3 regions of the Cytobacillus sp. FSL M8-0252 genome follow, and region 2 is predicted to be linked to each of the others. Evidence: riboswitches for the same ligand, from Rfam matches in the RefSeq annotation. Region 2 holds a riboswitch; each other region holds the start of a gene.

Region 1 (6,403 bases), 190 kb from region 2:
TCTATCATTAATAATCAGTGGAATATCCAATGGTTTTAATATAGATTGTAATATTTTCGCCTTTTCATAAAAGAGTTGACCATCCGCTGTCTTCTCTCTTAATTGAACGATGGTCACACCACCTTTTACACCACTTCGAACAATATCATATAATTCATTGTTTGCTATTTTATCATCTGTGACTAAATATAAACGGTAATCCATTAGTTTTGCCTCACTCCATCTAGCCATATGGCTGCATTCATTGTACTAATCGTATCCATTAGCTTCACTCGAAATGAACCTAACCCTTCACCGGCATGTAAGCTCTTAGCTGCGATTTCCCCTGCTAGACTCATAGTAGCCATACCAATAACAGCCCCGTCAAACCAATTTTCTGAAACAGCAGCAGCAGTTGCTACTAATGAAGCTGTCATGCAGCCAGTTCCTGTTACCTTCGTCAAAAGATAATCTCCATTATCAATCACAACTAATTGCTTCCCATCTGTAATGACATCTTCTTTTCCACTAATAACAATGAGACAGTTTAGGACTTCAGCTGCCTCCTTTGCAAGTGCTTCAGGTGCTATTTCAATTGCCCCTGCATCAACACCACGCGTTTTTGTATTCTTACCAATAAGAGCAGAAACTTCAGAAGCATTGCCGCGAATAATGGACACTTTTATTGTGCTAATTAGCTCTTTTGCCTTATTTGTGCGATAAGTGGTTGCACCAACACCAACTGGATCAAATATTACTGGGACCCCTTTTTTATTGGCAGTTTGTCCCGCTTTAATCATTGCCGCAAACATCGCATCATTAATAGTACCAAAATTAATTACGAGCCCATCTGCCATCATAGCCATTTCTTCTACTTCTAAGAGTTGGGTGGCCATAACAGGTGAACCGCCCATTGCTAGGGTCACATTTGCACAATCATTAATAGTTACTGTATTTGTTAAATGATGAATGAGTGGGGTTTGTTCTTGTAACTGCTGAAAGACTCTCTCAACTGCTTCACTTGAAATCGCCATTATCTTTCCTCCATCTTTGCTTTGTTGTATAACTCATAAAAATGATTTGTAGGACCATGCCCATGACCGAGTGCTAGGCTATGCTCAATCGCTATGGAAATATAATTTTTCGCAGACTGTATGGCCTCAATAAGTTCTTCCCCTTTTGCTAACCCGGCAGCAATGGCAGATGATAGAGTACAACCTGTACCATGGGTGTTTTTTGTCTCTACTCTTCGACCATTAAACCAGTTGAAACTTTGTCCATCCCATAATAAGTCATTCGGTTCTCCTTCTAAATGTCCACCTTTTAATAAGACGGCTTTTGGCCCTAATTCATATAATTTTTTACAAGCTTGCTCCATATCATCAACCGTGCGAATTGTCATACCCGAAAGTACTTCAGCTTCAGGAATGTTTGGCGTAATTACAGTCGCAAGTGGTAACATTTTCGCTTTTAATGCTTCAATAGCTTGTTCCTTTAAAAGATGATGTCCACCTTTTGAAACCATAACAGGATCTAACACAATCACTTTTGGACTATAATGATTTAAACGGTCTGCGACGATTTTTACAGTCTCACTAGATGACAACATCCCGATTTTGACAGCATCAACTTGGATATCATCAAACACAGCTTCTATTTGGTCTTTTATAATATTGATTTCTATATCCTGTACCGAACGTACCTCTACTGTATTTTGAGCGGTAATCGCCGTAATGACGGACATGCCAAACACACCATTGGCGGAAAAAGTTTTAAGATCTGCTTGAATCCCAGCTCCTCCTCCTGAATCAGAACCTGCGATCGTTAATGCTGTTTTCATTGATGTAACCTCCAATAGCTTTATTCTTAATTAATACTCTTAATAAACCATATCCTAAAATTGCTCCAGTAAACGAGCTCACCATAAATGCTGGTAGGAATCCGAAAAGGGTTGCTTCTTGTCCTAAAAGTAATGTACTAATCGGATAAGTCGCTACTGCCCCTATCATTCCTGTTCCAACGACTTCACCTAGTGCTGAGAAGCCAATTTTTTTCGTTTTTTGATAAAGGAACCCTGCAAGTAATGCGCCAATCATACTCCCGGGATAGGCAAAAACACTTCCAGTCCCCATCATATTTCTCAATGTAGATGAAAGAAACGCTTGACTAACGGCATACCATGGTCCAAGAAGTACAGCAGATAATACATTCGCCAAGTGCTGAATCGGAAAAATTTTCGCTATTCCAATCGGAATAAAAATGAGACTACTCGACACAGTAGTGATGGCTGCAATCGTTGCCGTCATCGTCATTTTTTGGATTTTATTCAAAGACCTTTCCTCCTTTCGATAAAAATAAAAAAGCCGCTATTTTGAATAAGCGGCTTTGGTCATCATGATATGTATGACTCACTCGCTTCCCTACGCTAGTATTAACTAGATCAGGTTCAAAGGGTTCATCTCAGCCAAGTATTTGGCACCCCTAGCATTTATTCATATATAAAAAAATCCTCTACTTCCAAAAGGAAGCGAGGACGACTACATCGACACACTTCCCTCCACTGGTACAAACCAGATCAGGTTCAAAGGGTTTTGAACGGCATTCAATCTCAGCCTCTATGTGAAGGCACCCCCAGTGAAAACTTATAATATATGATGTCAATATAACATGAAATGATAGAAATGAAAATAAAAAACATTGGATAGAAACGATGTTGCGACATAAAACGTTATGATATGATATTTTATATAACATTCGGGAGGACAGTCTATGGAAGATAAGAGTATTGTACTTATTGGGTTTATGGGGGTCGGAAAGACATCCATAGGAACGGAATTAGCTAAGAAATTACATTGGGGTTTAATCGACACGGATGAACGCATTGAACAACAGTTTGGTATGTCAACTTCAAAAATTTTCCTTGATCATGGTGAAGAAGTTTTTCGAAAAGCTGAAAGCGAATTGATTGAACAACTATCTGCCGAAGAAAAACAGATTCTTTCATTAGGCGGCGGCGCCTTTTTAAACAGTAAGAACCGCGAAATTTGTTTACAAAACAGTACCGTTGTCCTTATCGAGCTCTCATGGGAAAATTGGCTCGATCGATACCCATTGATTAAAGATACAAGACCGAAATTGAATGGTCTTTCTACTGACGAAATGTATCATCTCTACAAAGAAAGACAAGCTCATTATCAACCATATCATCTAAAAATCAATGTTGACGGGAAAACAGCTGAAGAAGCTGCTGAATTGATTGTTAGTGGGATAGGATAAAGCTTGTGATGATTATGGTTATAGTTCATTAGAATGTTTCTTTTACTATCTAAGTAATTCGCATTATCCTAAACGAATTTATGAAAGCCGGGCACTCCCTTCCTCGGCTTTCATTTGTGTTTGGTTCTAAATAAATTGCTGAATAACTCCCTTTTTGTGAGGCGGTTATCTCTGGTTTTCTTTCTGAGTGACTTGCTAAACCCTTTTGCGAGGCGTTCATCTCTGGTTTTCTTTCTGAGTGACTTGCTAAACTTTTTTGCAGGGCACTCATCTCTGAATCTCCTTTTGAGGGACTTGCTAATCCCTTTTGCGGGGCGCTCATCTCTGATTCCCCTTCCGAGTGACTAGCTAAACCCTTTTGCGGGGCGCTCATCTCTAGTTTTCTTTCTGAGTGACTTGCTAATCCCTTTTGCGAGGCGCTCATTTCTGGTTTTCTTTCTGAGTGACTTGCTAATCCCTTTTGCGGGGCGCTCATCTCTAATTCCCCTTCCGAGTGACTTGCTAAACCCTTTTGCGAGGCGCTCATCTCTAGTTTCTCTCCGAGGGACTTGCTAATCCCTTTTGCGAGGCGCTCATCTCTGGTTTTCTTTCTGAGGGACTTGCTAACCCCTTTTGCAGGGCGCTCATCTCTGATTCCCCTTCCGAGGGACTTACTAATCCCTTTTGCGAGGCGCTCATCTCTGGTTTTCTTTCTGAGGGACACGCTAATCCCTTTTGCGGGGCGCTCATCTCTGATTCCCCTTCCGAGGGACTTGCTAAACCCTTTTGCGGGGCGCTCATCTCTGATTCCCCTTCCGAGTGACTTGCTAAACCCTTTTGCGGGGCGCTCATCTCTGATTCCCCTTCCGAGTGACTTGCTAACCCCTTTTGCGGGGCGCTCATCTCTGATTCCCCTTCCGAGGGACTTGCTAACCCCTTTTGCGAGGCGCTCATCTCTAATTCTCCTACTGAGTGACTTACTATCCCCTTTTTTGTGATGTCATATAGATTTTTTTGTGCACAAAGTCCTTTGTTCAACATATAACTGCTTACTAATAGATTGAACCCATCAGAATACATTTCAATCTATAAGATACTGTCACTTCTCTTCATTACTAAATAATTCAACTGTTTCTTCGGTTTTAAAACCCATTAATGATAATAAAAATAATTTCCACCACCATTAAGTGTATATTTCTCTTGTAAGAATCGTTGTATTGCGGAACTACTTATTGCTCCTCCACACCAATCATAAATCGCCGTCTTTGTTACTTTTTCTGATGGAAAAAGAATAATAAAGTCATTGATTGCTTCATTTAATGCATCACAAGATGAAATGTTCCTCCTACATTTTGAGCAATGAAATTTGCGCAAACTCGCTCGCTTCATCTGCCCACCGCACTCTCGACAAACCACACCTTTTACCAAATCCTCCGTACAATATTCGATTTTTCTAGCGTAATTCTTTTCTTCTTTATGATGACTCAAAAAAGCATGAACAATTTTTGTATAAAATGGAGAGTGTTGAATGTCTATTTGATTTAGTTCTCTTAATAATCGTGGAATTTGCGGTGGAAGAATAACATTTTGTTTCTTTGTACGATCATATAACATAAACTCGGGATGAACAAAAACAAGTAGATAATCAAATGCAATGTTTAATTCGTGCTTAGTAAGGAATTGGTGTAGGAGGGTTTCATTTCTTTCGATTTGTAGGAGGGGATTTTTAATTTCCTTATTTGTTGGTGAATACCATTTAGTTTCCTGAATCATAAAATCACCACTATAATTTTTCACTTCGAAAGCAATGAGTTTGTGGGGAGTTACACAGAGTGCATCAATTTGAAAGGATGTATGATTTATTTCTAGCAATATATCATAGAGGATGGGGAATTTTGGTGAAAGTTGTTGCAAATCATCTCGCCATTTACTTTCTCCTTCATATCCTTTTTCTAACATTTTGAGATATTGTTCATTCTCAGGGGACAATTTTGATCTAAGATGGAGCACGCGTAATAATCGGAGTTGGTAAGAGGGATTGAGCGGTTTTAGGTCTGGCAAATTACTTCATCCTTTCTTTTTACTCTATTATAACGAATTTTCCGCATGAAAAAAATACCAATTTATTTAACTTCTTTACGGAAAGGACAACCTTGCTTGTTAAAAAGCGTAAAATCCTTTTGTGATTGTAGGGCTGAAGTAGCAAAATCAAACGATAATAATATATACAGTCAGTCCATTTTCTAAATCCATCACTTCGGTTTTATTCTTTTCAGTTTTTGTCCATTTTACAGAACCACATTTCTAGTCTAACCCTTTAAAAAACCACTTACCATCAATGGCAAGTGGTTTTTTTCTTCTATTAAATTGCTGTCGTAACAGCTTTTTCTTCGTCTACTTTCACAATCCAACCAAATTTATCTTCTACTTTTCCTTTTTGGATTCCTGTTAGCGTTTCGTAAAGTTTGCCGGCGATTTCACCTGTTTGTCCGCCACCAATGGTAAGTTTTTCGTTATTCCAGAATAGTTCTCCGACTGGTGAAATGACCGCTGCAGTACCCGTTCCGAATGCTTCTTCTAGCGTGCCATTTTTTTGCGCTTCATAGATCTCATCGATTGAGATACGACGCTCAGATAAAGGAATACCCCAGTCTTTAATGAGTTCAATAACAGAGTTTCTTGTAACGCCTTCTAAAATGCTTCCGTTCAATTCAGGTGTAACGACTTCACCGTTAATTTTAAAGAAAATATTCATGCTTCCTACTTCTTCAACATATTTATTTTCCTTGCCATCTAACCAAAGTACTTGTGAATATCCTTCCTGTTCTGCTACTTCTTGTGCTTTTAGGCTAGCAGCATAGTTTCCTCCTGTTTTGGCATTACCCGTTCCACCTTTGACTGCACGAACATATTCGCTTTGGACAGCGATTTTCACTGGGTTAATTCCTTCTTTATAATAGGCACCGACTGGTGACATGATAATAATAAATTTGTATTGATGTGATGGAGCAACGCCTAAATAAGGTTCTGTAGAAATAATAAATGGACGAATATATAGCGATGTTCCTTCTACATTTGGAACCCAATCACGATCAACTGCAATTAATTGTCTTAATGCTTGAACAGCAAGTTCTTCGTCAATTGGCGGAATACAGAGTCTGTTGTTCGA
Region 2 (6,403 bases):
TTAATAGCAGAAAAAGCCAATTTTGATCACTATGGCACAAAACAGTTCTATTTTAAATATGATGCAAACTTTATCCAATTTAAAATAAATCCTAGTTTGCAAGATTTTCAACTGGCACAAATGTATTTGGAAGACTATCAGAAAGAGCATAAACAAGAACATTTGAAGTTTTATTTACCAGCAGACGAAATGATTCAAGAGGATGTTTTATTATACCTTTATCAACAATTCTATACGATCGGGTGTCAGGAGTTATATGAAATTAACCCTCTTCAATTTATCTATAAAGATAGAAAGAACGAAATCGTGGTTGAGGAAGTGACAAATGATAATTTAGGAGAATATCTACAATTGCAGAGAAACTTTGATCTAGATTATGGTGAGGAATATGTGAACCTTAATAGAAGCATGCATTCCTATCATCATAATGCAAAAGATACATTACAGTTACTCGCATATGATCATGGTGTGCCAGCAGGTTCATTACAAGTATTTTTTAATAAGTGTACAGCTGAAATTGATAATGTAGGTGTGTTACCAGCTCACCGATTAAAGGGGATTGCTGCAAGCTTGCAATATGAAGTAATGAAGCGATTTAGCAATCATAGGGTTATACTTGTAGCCGACAGCAATGACACGCCAAAGGATATGTATCGTAAACAAGGGTATAAAAAATTGAGCTTTCGCTATGAAGTAATGAAGTTATTATAAGTAGTAGTTTATTATTAATATAGAACAAGTAATGTGATAAAAACTCTACAAACTGATATTAATAAATCTGCAGGTGGTGAGAGTAGCCATCTGCAGATCATTTATAAAGAGGTAAATTTTGATCAAGGTAAAAGAGAGAGAACAGCAAAAAAATGCATAATCGAACCAGCAAGAACAAAAACATGCCACAATGCGTGATGGTACTTAAATCCTCTCCATACATAAAATATTGAACCAGCAGTGTATAGAACGCCACCGATAATGAGGAAAATCATTCCTTGTGTAGGTAAGTGTGTAACCAGAGGCTCCCAGGCAAATATAATTAGCCAGCCCATCAAAACATATAGTAATGTGGAGAAGACTAAAAACTTTTTAACAAAAAAACATTTGAAAACTGTTCCAGCAATTGCTAGCCCCCATACAAGACCAAATAAGGTCCATCCTAAGGTTCCTTTAACTGTTATAAATAGAAACGGTGTGAACGTTCCAGCAATAAAAAAGTAAATGGAAGAATGATCGAGAATCTCAAATACATCCTTTGCTTTTCCAGCAGGTAAACTATGTAGCAAAGTTGATGAGAAATATAAAATAACCATCGTTGTACCAAAAAGAACAAAGCTGACAATATGCCAAGCTGTTCCATATAAGGATGAGAAAACAGTTAAAATGACGAGAGCCGCAATACTTAATAGCGCACCGATTCCGTGTACGATCGCGTTGGCGATTTCTTCTCCCTTTGAAAAAATATGTGTTTCCAAGTAGTATTCACCCATTCTTTATCCAAAATCATAATTCTAGTATAAACATTTTTTTAGCTGATAAAAAGTCGTAAGCTTTCATTATAAAGAAAAACTTCACTAGGCGAAGAGGGTGGAGAGTGTAAATGCATGGAGAATATTTGGAGTTATCCATCCTTGAGTCAATGCCAATTTAAGCCGCGGTGTTAGATCAGTTGAAGTGTTTAGGTAACGACAGCATTCATCCAACTTGTTCATAATCGTTACTGAAAGAGAAGCTTGACATTGCTCAATTCCTAAACTTGCAGTTGACATTTATTGATAAGATGATAACATAACTTTGAAAGCATAATTGAATAAATCCACTAGGGGTGCCTTTAAAAGGCTGAGATTAAAGTGCAATAACTTTAAGACTCTTAGAACCTGATCTGGTTGATACCAGCGTAGGGAAGTGGCGTATATCAATTTAGTTAACGTTATAACTATAACTAAATGAATGATGTATACAGTAACCACTTTCTTATAGGAAGTGGTTTTTCGCTTTTCTGGATTTTTTATGCTCGATAAAAAAAGAGAAGAGGTAGAAATGATGACAACAAAAGAAACGTTTACACAATCGTTAAGGAAAGAAGTACATGATATATGGGAAGCGAATTTTGAACACCCTTTCGTTAAAGGAATTGCTAAGGGAGATTTACCAATTGAGTGTTTCCGCTTTTATGTGTTACAAGATTCTTACTATTTATCACATTTTGCTCGTGTGCAAGCAATCGCTGCTTCTAAAGCAGAGAATTTATATATGACCTCAAGAATGGCCTCGCATGCGCAAGGTACCTATGAAGCTGAACTAGGGTTACATAACAAATTTATGGAGGTATTAAAAGTTTCTGAAGAAGAGTTAAACCAGTTTAGACCCGCTCCTACTGCCTATGCATATACATCCCATTTATATCGTGTAGCAGAGACAGGCACAGTTGGCGAGGTCATCGCTAGTTTGCTTCCGTGTTATTGGATTTATTATGATATTGGGCAGAGCTTTAAAGGGGCAAAACCAAAAGAAGAAATCTATCGTACCTGGATTGATACATACGGTGGAGAATGGTTTGTTAAACTTGTACTGGAACAAATTCATCATCTTGATCGGCTTGCTGAAATTGCATCTGAAACAGAAAAAGAAAAAATGAAAATGGCATTTACCATTAGCTGTCAATATGAGTTAGCTTTTTGGGAAATGGCTTATACCCAAGAAAAGTGGTTAAGTGATAAAACATATGCATAAAACTTCATAAATGAAAGCGGGAATAGTGTTAACAGAATAAGGTTAGTTCATACTAACTCAATTCTGTTAACATCATACCCTTTATAATCGTTGTAATATCAGGTTTGTTATGCAATTAAGACAGTTTGCCATATCGGATTTTCCTAAAAAAGAAGTTAGATCTTCACCAACTACTCATCTAGTCAATAGAAATGACTTCTACTTCTCCACCCTCATAGACATATAAACTTCCTATATATATATAAAGACAATAAGCGTATAATGAGAGACGAATGTTAAATTGAGGAAGGCGTTTAAATAATGAATAAACAACAAAGTAAGTACAGATGGGTTGTATTTGGTGTTTTACTTTTAGCCTATTTATTTATGGTTAGTCAAAGAACAGCACCTGGTTTAATTACTGATCAATTAATGGAAGAATTTCATTTAACTGCAGCAACGATTGGGCTGATAACGAGTATTCAATTTTTTGCTTATGCTGGATTGCAAATTCCCATCGGATTATTCTCTGATAGATTTGGTCCAAATGTATTTCTAGTCGCTGGAACGCTGCTAAACGGACTAGGTACCATCCTCTATAGTTCGGTAGATAATAGTTATATGCTTATCTTTGCTAGGCTATTATGTGGAATTGGCGATGCTACTATTTGGGTCAATTTAGTTCTTGTATTGAGCATTTGGTTCAAGCAGCAGGAGTTTTCGATGCTAGTGGGATTTTCTGGAATGACAGGAAGTTTAGGTTTCTTATTGGCAACAGTTCCTTTTAGTTCGACCATTTCTCTATTAGGGTGGAGACTTCCATTTTTAATTGTTGGCATCGTAATATTCACCCTCGGTATCGGACTCTATGTTGTTTTAATAAAATATCCTAAGAAGAAATTTCAAATGGAAGAAGAAAAAAATCAAAAAGAAACAAATGAACCGTTATTAGTCATCATAAGAAGATTACTAGTCAATCGCCAAGCTTGGGCGACATTCCTTTGTCATTTTGGTGTAGTAGGCACATATATTGGCTTTATTGGCTCTTGGGCTGTTCCCTATGGTATGGACATTTACGGTTTATCAAGATCAAGTGCAAGTGAAGTAATTATGTACGGCTTATTTGGTGCCATTATCGGAGCGCCATTAACAACCTATCTATCTACTTTTTTTGACAGTGTCAAATTACCGTATGTTATCGTGCAGTTGCTGTCGGTTTCTGCTTGGATCACACTAGTATTGCTGAATGGAGAGCCACCGTATTTATTATTCATTCTTTTATTCGTGATCATAGGCTATGCAAATGGTGCGAGTGCTCTAACCTTTACAGTTGTTAGACAGTCCTTTCATATAAAGGAAGTGGGGCTTATTTCCGGTTTCGCCAATACGGGTGGCTTTCTTAGCGCAGTGTTGCTGCCAGCTCTTTTTGGGAAAGTATTGGACCATTTTGCTAATTTTGACCTTACAACCGCTTATCAATATGGACTCTATATTCCTTTAAGCTTTGCGATTATTGGGTTAATTGGAGTATTCATGTTATATGAGCCAGTAGTATATCGTCAAAAACTACAAATGAGTCAAATGAAAAAATCGGTTGGTTAACAATCGATTTTTTTATTTAGCTAATAAAAATGAAGAACAATCATCACTTAAAAGGCAGTCAAGTGGATACCTGATTTGATCACCATCTACCGTCCTTTTTAGAAAATGTTACTGAAAGTGTAAAATTGATCTTTTTTTATCAAATATTTCTTCATAACAATTGAAAAAATTGGATATTTGTTGTAAGATAGGTTATATTATTAATCTAATTTTAATAGATAATATATTTTTGAAATATAATAGTTACATATAGTAATAATTAAGAACATTCATACTTTGATGATTGGTTGTGTTGATGATGGCGGGAGAGCAGAAAAGAAAGAAAAGAAATAAAAAAATGGTTTTTCGGATTAATTTAATGTTTTTTGCAGTATTTATCCTCTTTTCGATTCTAATCTTCCGCTTAGGTATTGTTCAAATTGTTTACGGGGAGAATTATAAAAAAGAGATTGAACGGGAAGTGGAGGTGCCAGTAGCAAGCACGGCACCTAGGGGGCAGATCTATGATAGTAAAGGTAGACTGGTTGTAGGGAATAAGCCTCAATTAGCCATAAGTTATACTCGCTCTCAATCTACAACTCAAGAAGAAATGATTCAGACATCAGAGCTTTTAGCGAAAATGATTAAAAAAGACACGGAAGAAGACTTGAAGGCGATTACGGAAAGAGATAAACAAGACTTTTGGATAATAAAGTATCCGAATGAAGCAGCAGAAAAAGTATCGGATAAAGAAAAAGATGAATTGCAAGCAAGTGATATGTCAGCAAAAGAAGTAGATGAAGAAATATATAAACGAACGCGGGAACGAATAACAGAAGAAGAACTGAATGCTTTTAAGAAGGATGAACTAGAAGTTTTAGCGATATTTCGAGAAATGGCAAGTAGTCGAATGTTGACACCTCATTTTATTAAGAACAAAAATGTTAATGAAGATGAATTTGCTCTTGTTAGTGAGAATCTTCATTTACTACCTGGTATTGATACAACGGTAGACTGGGAACGTTATAATGCTTTAAAGGACGAAGATGGAGAAGTAACATTAAGTTCTGTACTTGGAAATGTTTCAAGTTCAAAAGAGGGCTTGCCTAGTGAAATGCTCGAATATTATCAATCTAAAGGTTATAGTCGCAATGATCGTGTCGGCAAGAGTTATTTAGAATTGCAATACGAGTCTGTTTTACAAGGGCAAAAGAAAATCATGAAAAATTACACAGATAAAACGGGTGAAGTAACAAAGCAAGATGTGGTAAGAGAAGGACAAGCAGGAAAAGACCTTGTCTTAACAACTGATATCGAATTCCAACAAGAGGTAGAAAAAATCATTGAAAAGCATGTTCGAAGTCTGAGGGGAAGTAATTACTATTTAGATCGTGGCTTCGTTTCAGCGATGAACCCACAAACAGGTGAGGTTCTCGCAATGGCTGGCAAACAATTTGTCAAAGATGAAAAAACTGGTGAAACAGAAGTCATGGATTACGCCTTAGGTAATATGACAAGTCAATATTCAATGGGTTCCACTATAAAAGGCGCAACAGTGTTAGCAGGTTACGAAGAAGGAGTAATCTCACCTTGGAGTGTTTTGGTAGATAGACCTTTGTATTTTGACGGAACACAACCTAAACGATCTTGGAATACGGCAGGATTTGGTGCCATTAATGATCTAACGGCCCTTAGGAAATCTTCAAATGTTTATATGTTTCTAATAGCGATGAGAATTGGTGGACAACAAGAATACATTCCGCGAGGTAAACTACGTATTGATAAAGATGAAGGTATTAGAAAGTTACGATATAATTTTCACCAGTTCGGTCTTGGGGTGAAAACGGGTATCGACTTACCAGGTGAAGTAACAGGACAATCACCAATTCCTCCTAATGGAGGGAATACACTTGATTTTGCCATTGGACAATTCGATACTTATAGTCCGCTACAATTGGCGCAATATGTATCAACGATAGCAAATGGTGGTTACCGTATGCAACCACAGATTGTGAAGGAAATTCGTGAACCGAATCTTGAGAATAATCAACTTGGTGCGGTTTATAAATCCATTGAGCCGAATGTTTTGAATAAAATTACGATGAAGGATGCATGG
Region 3 (6,403 bases), 270 kb from region 2:
AAATTGATGCTCAGGATTTTGAAATACATAGCCCATATTCTTATACAATTCGTTTTCATGCCAATTACTTAATGGAGTGTTTAAAAAATCGATCGAGCCTGAGACGGGCTTAATTAATTTGGCTATTAACTGTAATAACGTAGATTTACCAGCACCATTTTCGCCAACTATTGCGCAAAAGTCCCCTTTTTTGATTGAAAAGGAAAGCTCATTTAGGATTTGCTTATTTTTATAGTTAAATTGTATATCTTTAAGATTAACGATTACTTCTGTACTTTCTTTCTCACTTGATGGTCGAATAGGCATTTTTCTATTTTCATACCTTTTAGGTACTCTTATACGATTCTTCGTCAACTTATGTAAATGATTTTGAAAACCTTCCTTCGGCGTACTATCTAAAAGTAATTCTCCTTTGTTATTAAGCGCAACCAACCGATGAGCGTATGGTTCCCAGTCATCGATTTCGTGTTCAATTACAAGCAAACCAAATCTTTGTTGTTTTTGAATCTTAATAATTGTCTCGATAAACTCGAGGCTAGATATCGGATCTAAATTTGCTGTAGGTTCATCTAAAATTAAATATTGAGGGTCCATTAAAAGGATAGAAGCTAGCGCAACCTTTTGTTTTTGTCCTCCTGAAAGATGGTGAATGTTATGTTTCATATATTGTGATAATCCTACAATATCTAGCACATGTTCTATTCTTTGTTTCATTTGGCATCTGGGAATAGACAAGTTTTCTAACACAAATGCTAATTCATCTTCTACACGAACCATGCAAAACTGACTTTCTGGATCTTGAAAGACAATGCCTATTTCTTGGTTTATTACTCCTTTAGGGTAGGAGGAGATATTTCTTCCTTTATATAAAAGGTCCCCTGAAGTAAAACCATCAATCGCCTCAGGATATAGACCATTTAAACATAGTGTAAGTGTACTTTTGCCAGAACCACTTGCTCCAAGTAATAAAGTCACTTCCTCTGCATATAACTTACAGCTTACATTATTTACAGAAGGTTCATCGTGTTTATCAAAGGAAAATGAGAAAGAGTCTAGTTCAAAAATTGGTTGATGATTTTTCATGCCTTGCTATTACCTCCTTCCCAATCGGGTACCCATTTAACACACCAGTTTTCGCTAGTTGATCCGCTAACATTTTTCCTAAATAACCAGCAATGATGGCTCCACTTAAGAGACGTATAACAAACATTGTCATAATAAGCCAGGATTCATAGGCATGAAAACCTGATACAAAGAAATGGTAAGGAAAACTAATAAATGCTGCGCTAGCACCTGAGAAAACGAGAATTCGAGGTTGGTAATTTTTCCATTTTGTCAGTGCAAAAGCGATTTCCGCCCCTAACCCTTGCACCATCCCTGAAAGAATTAAAGTGGGTCCAGATGTTGAGCCGACAAGTACCTCGGTAATAGCAGCAATGGTTTCTGCTGTAAAAGCAACGCCTGGCTTTCTGATAATGTAAGCAGCTATGATTGATACAATAAACCATATGCCATAAATCAATTCATAACCAATGGGTCCAAATCCAAACGGGGTAAGGATGGCAACAAGAACTTTACCGACCCCAAAAAAACCTAAATAAATAAAGCCAAATACTACACCCAGGACTGACATGAGAACAATATCTTTCAGACGCCATGATTTTATCATGAGACTTTCACTTCTTTAGCTTTTCCAGTAGGGCTGTTAGCTGATAATGTGAATGTCATTGTCACATGAGATACATCTTGCTTGGTCTGATCGAAAACGTTCTGTAACAAGTTAAAAATATCATTCACCTTGCCATCAAGCCTTGTGGCATAATGGCTATGGCTTACGTTTACTTCAGTCTCCTTGGACCAATCAATTTGCTCATAAATTTTTTCCATATAATCTTCCCTCCCTAAGGGATAGAGGGCAAATTTACAACCTGCAAGCTGGTCTATTTCTTTTGTATAGTCCTTGTTCAAGGCAATGTCAGTTTCGTCCATGTATACATCTGCTGCTGAATCTCCTGGACAACCAATCGAAAAGGTACCACTCATAGCGATGTGTTCTCCTGTTTTAGCTGCGTGTAAAAAGATTGCCCTCACTACATCAAAAACATGAATTTGCTTACCACGGATACAAGTAGATACATCATCAGTTTCAGCCCACACCTTTGACATGTTCACTTCTTTAAGGGCAAATAAGATGATGTCCACATACCTCTCACTCATTGCAGAAAGCGTAAACTGACAACCTACGATACTACTTGTTCCACATAATTGATTCATATAAAAATCTCCTTTTAACATTTTTTGAACAAAAAAACTGCACCCCGATGGAATGCAGTTTGGCTATGCAGAAAAAAAGAGAATACACTGACCAACTGCACTTCCCCACGCTAGTATTATCTAGATCGGGTTATAAGGGTCAGGCACTTGCCTTCTCAGCCATTAAATATAGCTCCCCTAGCGCATTCGATATATTTATTTGTTCGTCTATCCTATCATAAGCAAAAAATCATTATCTGTAAACCAATACTTGTCAATTGATAATGTAGTAGCGATAAATACAATATATTAATTGATACGTAAAATGATGCAAATGAGTAGGGAAGACAATTTAAATTTCAATACAGTAGAGGTGAATAAAATATTGATGTGAAGAATGTTGATATATTCGCATCCTATTTAGAATGAAGAATAACCCGATTACTTATTTCAGTAATAATGGTTGTCATTTCTTCCGGAGATTCTTTCATCCCGTTCATTAACCATTTTTCAATTACATAAATACATCCACTAATTACAAAGTAAATCATATATTTTGATTTATCTAGATTTATGACCTGCTGTTCTTCCTTTAAACTATTAATAATGATTGATTGTGCAGTATCAATTACTCTCGTTTGAAAAGCTTTGTTACCATGGTCACTAAATAAAATAAGAAAATCAGCACTACGTTTATAAACATAATCTAATAAATACTTTGTCATTGCAAAAGTTTCATTTGTCTCATTATGGTTGTACTGTTTTAAAGTGACTTGTAATTCTAACAAAATCTCATCTTCAATATGCTGGAGTAAATCAAATTGATCACGATAATGACTATAAAAAGTAGAACGATTGATATCTGCTTTTTGACATAATTCTTTAATGGTAATGGAGGAGATTACTTTTTCTCTTAATAATTCCATTAAACTTTCCTTTAACACCATACGAGTATATTGTTTCCGACGATCCAATTTTTTGTTCATCATACAAACCCTCACTTTTTTAAAGAAATCCAACAAAGTACGCTTAAATGTTGGATGTTAAACATTTTTTACACAACTGTTTGTTGTTTATCTAACACAGTGGTATGTATAATGTTACTGTAAAAGAATTTCAACATCAAGAAGTGGGGAAACCAATAATGATTGAGTTTATTATTCGTTATAAAAAATCTGTAACAATCATTTTCTTTTTGTTATCAGTGCTTTCTGCTATTGGCTTTCTGTTTGTGAATGTTAATTATAATATGAAAGATTATATCCCAGCAGAAGCTGAATCTACCGTTGCTTTAGAAGTGATGGAAGAGGAGTTTACTAGTGGCATTCCAAATACAAGCGTAATGGTTGAGAATGTAACAATCCAAGAAGCGCTCGTTATCAAAGAGAAATTAAATAAGGTTCAAGGTGTAACTGATGTGATGTGGTTAGATGATGCGATGGACATAAGAACACCAATAGAAACCGGAGACCAAGGCACAATAGAAAATTACTACAAAAATAATCACGCTCTTTATTCTGTCACCATTGAGAGTGGAAAAGAGGTCGAAGCAACAGAAGATATATATCAAATAATTGGTGAGAAGGGATCACTTATTGGCGAAGCTGCAAATACAGCTACGCAGCAGAAAATGACAGGGCAAGAAACGTTACTCGCTGCAGGGATACTTATTCCCATTATTATCATTATACTAGTTCTCTCGACAAACTCTTGGGTTGAACCGCTCTTTTTCTTAACGGCTATCGGTGTATCGGTAATTATTAATTTAGGGAGTAATGTTTTTATAGGAGAAGTGTCCTTTGTGACACAATCAGTCGCACCCATTTTGCAGTTAGCTGTTTCCTTGGATTACGCTATCTTTTTATTACATAGTTTTCAAGATTATCGTAAACAAGGGCATGAGCCAAATGAAGCTATGAAACTAGCTATGAAAGAATCGTTTAGTGTCATTGCCTCGAGCGCATCTACAACTCTATTTGGTTTTATTGCATTATTGTTTATGGATTTTGAGATTGGATCAGACCTAGGTTTAAACCTTGTTAAAGGGATAATTTTAAGTTTTATAAGTGTGATGGTATTCCTTCCAGCACTTACATTATTATTCCATCATTGGATTGAAAAAACACAGCACAAATCATTAATACCAAATTTTAAAGGTATTGGAAAAAAAACATTAAAGTTAAGGTTTCCGGTCTTGATTTTCGTCTTACTTCTCGTTATACCTAGCTTTTTAGCACAAAAAGAAACCTCATTTACTTATGGAATGGGGGATCAACCTGACAGTACTAGGTTAGGGCAAGACATCCAAAAAGTAGAAGAAATATTTGGCGAATCAACCGCTGTAGTATTATTGGTACCTAATAATGAAATAGGTAAAGAAAAAGAAATGATTGCATCTATTGAAGAGGTTGACCATGTCTCAAATGTAATTGGCTACACGAATATGGTTGGTTCGACTATTCCGCAAGAATATTTAGAGGAGGAAGCAAAGGAACAATTCTTATCTAATAATTACAGTCGAATCATCATTAATACTGATGCAGGAACAGAAGGAGATATTCCTTTTCAATTAGTAGAAGAGATAAGGGAAATAGGTACTAAGTATTTTGGTAATCAAGCGTTAACTTTAGGCGAAAGTGTTGCACTTTATGATATGAAATCAACGGTTACAGAAGATAATTCTTTAGTAAATACTTTAACCGTTATCGCGGTTGGATTCGTGTTACTTGTCACATTCAAATCATTATCATTACCGATTATCTTATTATTAACAATACAATCTTCTGTTTGGATTAATCTCGCCATACCCTATTTTACCGATACGTCATTAGTATTTATTGGTTATCTCATCGTTAGCACTGTACAGCTTGCAGCAACGGTCGATTATGCCATTTTATTAACAGAGACTTATAAGCATAATCGTGGAAAACTTTCTCCAAAACAAGCGATGAGAAAAACAATTGATGAGAAATTATTTTCCATTATCGTGTCTGCCTCCATTTTATCTAGTGTCGGATTTATATTATGGCTAACTTCTTCAAATCCAATCGTCGGTTCTATTGGATTATTATTAGGTAGAGGAGCATTGCTCGCGTTTTTACTCGTTATCCTTTTTCTACCTGCGTTATTATTACTATGTGATAAATTGATTCAAAAAACATCTCTACAAATGGACTTTAGTAACAAGGAGGAAAAACATGAAGATCATTAAATGGATGCTTATCACTGCTTCCCTATTTTTCTTTCCTGTGATGAATATACATGCTGAATCACAAACAGTTAAAGGCGGAATGAGTAAAGGGAAAGTAGCAAACAAAAATGAAGTGATTTATGCTAACTTGCTAGCAGACGGTAACCTAACCGAATTATATGTTGTCAATTCGTTTGAACTGATAGAACCTGGTGTGATAGAAGATTTTGGGAATTACCAAAAGGTTAAAAATCTAACTGACACATCAAAAATTAGCAAAGAAAATGATCAAATCACATTACAAGCAAAAGAAGAAAATTACTATTATCAAGGAAACTTACCAAATAACTTTGAGTTACCTTGGCGTTTTACAATTAATTATTACCTTAATAATAAAAAGGTTGAACCAGAAAATTTAGCTGGTAAATCGGGCGATATAAAAATGGAAATTGCTGTAGAAGCGAATGAAGGTAAGCGTTCTTCATTCTCTGAAAATTATATGCTGCAAATTAGCGTACCGCTGAACACTGAAAAATTCAAGGAGATAAAAGCCGAGAATGCCACTGTTGCACAATCCGGCAAAGATAAGCAGCTCACTTTTACCGTTATGCCGGAGCAGGAAGAAGTATTTACGATTGAGGCAGAAACAAATCATTTTGAAACAGAAGGTGTGCAAATATCTGCTTTACCTGCTTCACTTGCCATTGAAAGCCCAGATACTGAAGAATTGACGAGTGAGTTTCACTCATTAACTGAGGCAATTGGTGACATTCATCATGGTGTCGGAGACTTAGCAATAGGAATGAATGAACTATCATCAGGCTTACGGTCTTTAGAGGGTGGGTCTGCACAATATAAAAAAGGACTAAATGAATTAAGTCAGTCTGGTAACCAATTAACAGAAGGATCAGCACAAATAAATAATACTTTATCTTTGATTAAAGATGAGATGAAACAAGC

Evidence for each region. A riboswitch is a leader RNA that binds a small molecule or an ion and turns the genes downstream of it on or off. The one in region 2 is predicted to bind thiamine pyrophosphate.
Region 1: it holds a riboswitch for thiamine pyrophosphate, as region 2 does, so the genes downstream of both, thiW (energy coupling factor transporter S component ThiW) here and tenA (thiaminase II) in region 2, are expected to answer to the same signal.
Region 3: it holds a riboswitch for thiamine pyrophosphate, as region 2 does, so the genes downstream of both, MKX83_RS12385 (YkoF family thiamine/hydroxymethylpyrimidine-binding protein) here and tenA (thiaminase II) in region 2, are expected to answer to the same signal.

Annotation. Positions count from the first base shown of each region.
Region 1 is NZ_JBBOWZ010000001.1:2,505,523-2,511,925, forward strand. It holds gene thiE (thiamine phosphate synthase) at 1-204, opposite strand, end outside; gene thiM (hydroxyethylthiazole kinase) at 204-1,013, opposite strand; gene thiD (bifunctional hydroxymethylpyrimidine kinase/phosphomethylpyrimidine kinase) at 1,013-1,819, opposite strand; gene thiW (energy coupling factor transporter S component ThiW) at 1,788-2,309, opposite strand; TPP riboswitch at 2,380-2,472, opposite strand; TPP riboswitch at 2,515-2,622, opposite strand; gene MKX83_RS12735 (shikimate kinase) at 2,749-3,255, shown strand; gene MKX83_RS12740 (hypothetical protein) at 3,305-3,781, opposite strand; gene MKX83_RS12745 (hypothetical protein) at 3,784-4,188, opposite strand; gene MKX83_RS12750 (nuclease-related domain-containing protein) at 4,387-5,295, opposite strand; gene MKX83_RS12755 (branched-chain amino acid aminotransferase) at 5,597-6,403, opposite strand, start outside.
Region 2 is NZ_JBBOWZ010000001.1:2,699,702-2,706,104, reverse strand. It holds gene MKX83_RS13645 (GNAT family N-acetyltransferase) at 1-711, shown strand, start outside; gene trhA (PAQR family membrane homeostasis protein TrhA) at 834-1,469, opposite strand; TPP riboswitch at 1,806-1,915, shown strand; gene tenA (thiaminase II) at 2,038-2,727, shown strand; gene MKX83_RS13630 (MFS transporter) at 3,028-4,308, shown strand; gene MKX83_RS13625 (peptidoglycan D,D-transpeptidase FtsI family protein) at 4,607-6,403, shown strand, end outside.
Region 3 is NZ_JBBOWZ010000001.1:2,432,973-2,439,375, reverse strand. It holds partial or broken gene MKX83_RS24645 (energy-coupling factor ABC transporter ATP-binding protein) at 1-264, opposite strand, end outside; partial or broken gene MKX83_RS24640 (ABC transporter ATP-binding protein) at 406-1,083, opposite strand; gene MKX83_RS12390 (ECF transporter S component) at 1,058-1,666, opposite strand; gene MKX83_RS12385 (YkoF family thiamine/hydroxymethylpyrimidine-binding protein) at 1,666-2,274, opposite strand; TPP riboswitch at 2,360-2,463, opposite strand; gene MKX83_RS12380 (TetR/AcrR family transcriptional regulator) at 2,670-3,239, opposite strand; gene MKX83_RS12375 (efflux RND transporter permease subunit) at 3,398-5,464, shown strand; gene MKX83_RS12370 (YhgE/Pip domain-containing protein) at 5,451-6,403, shown strand, end outside.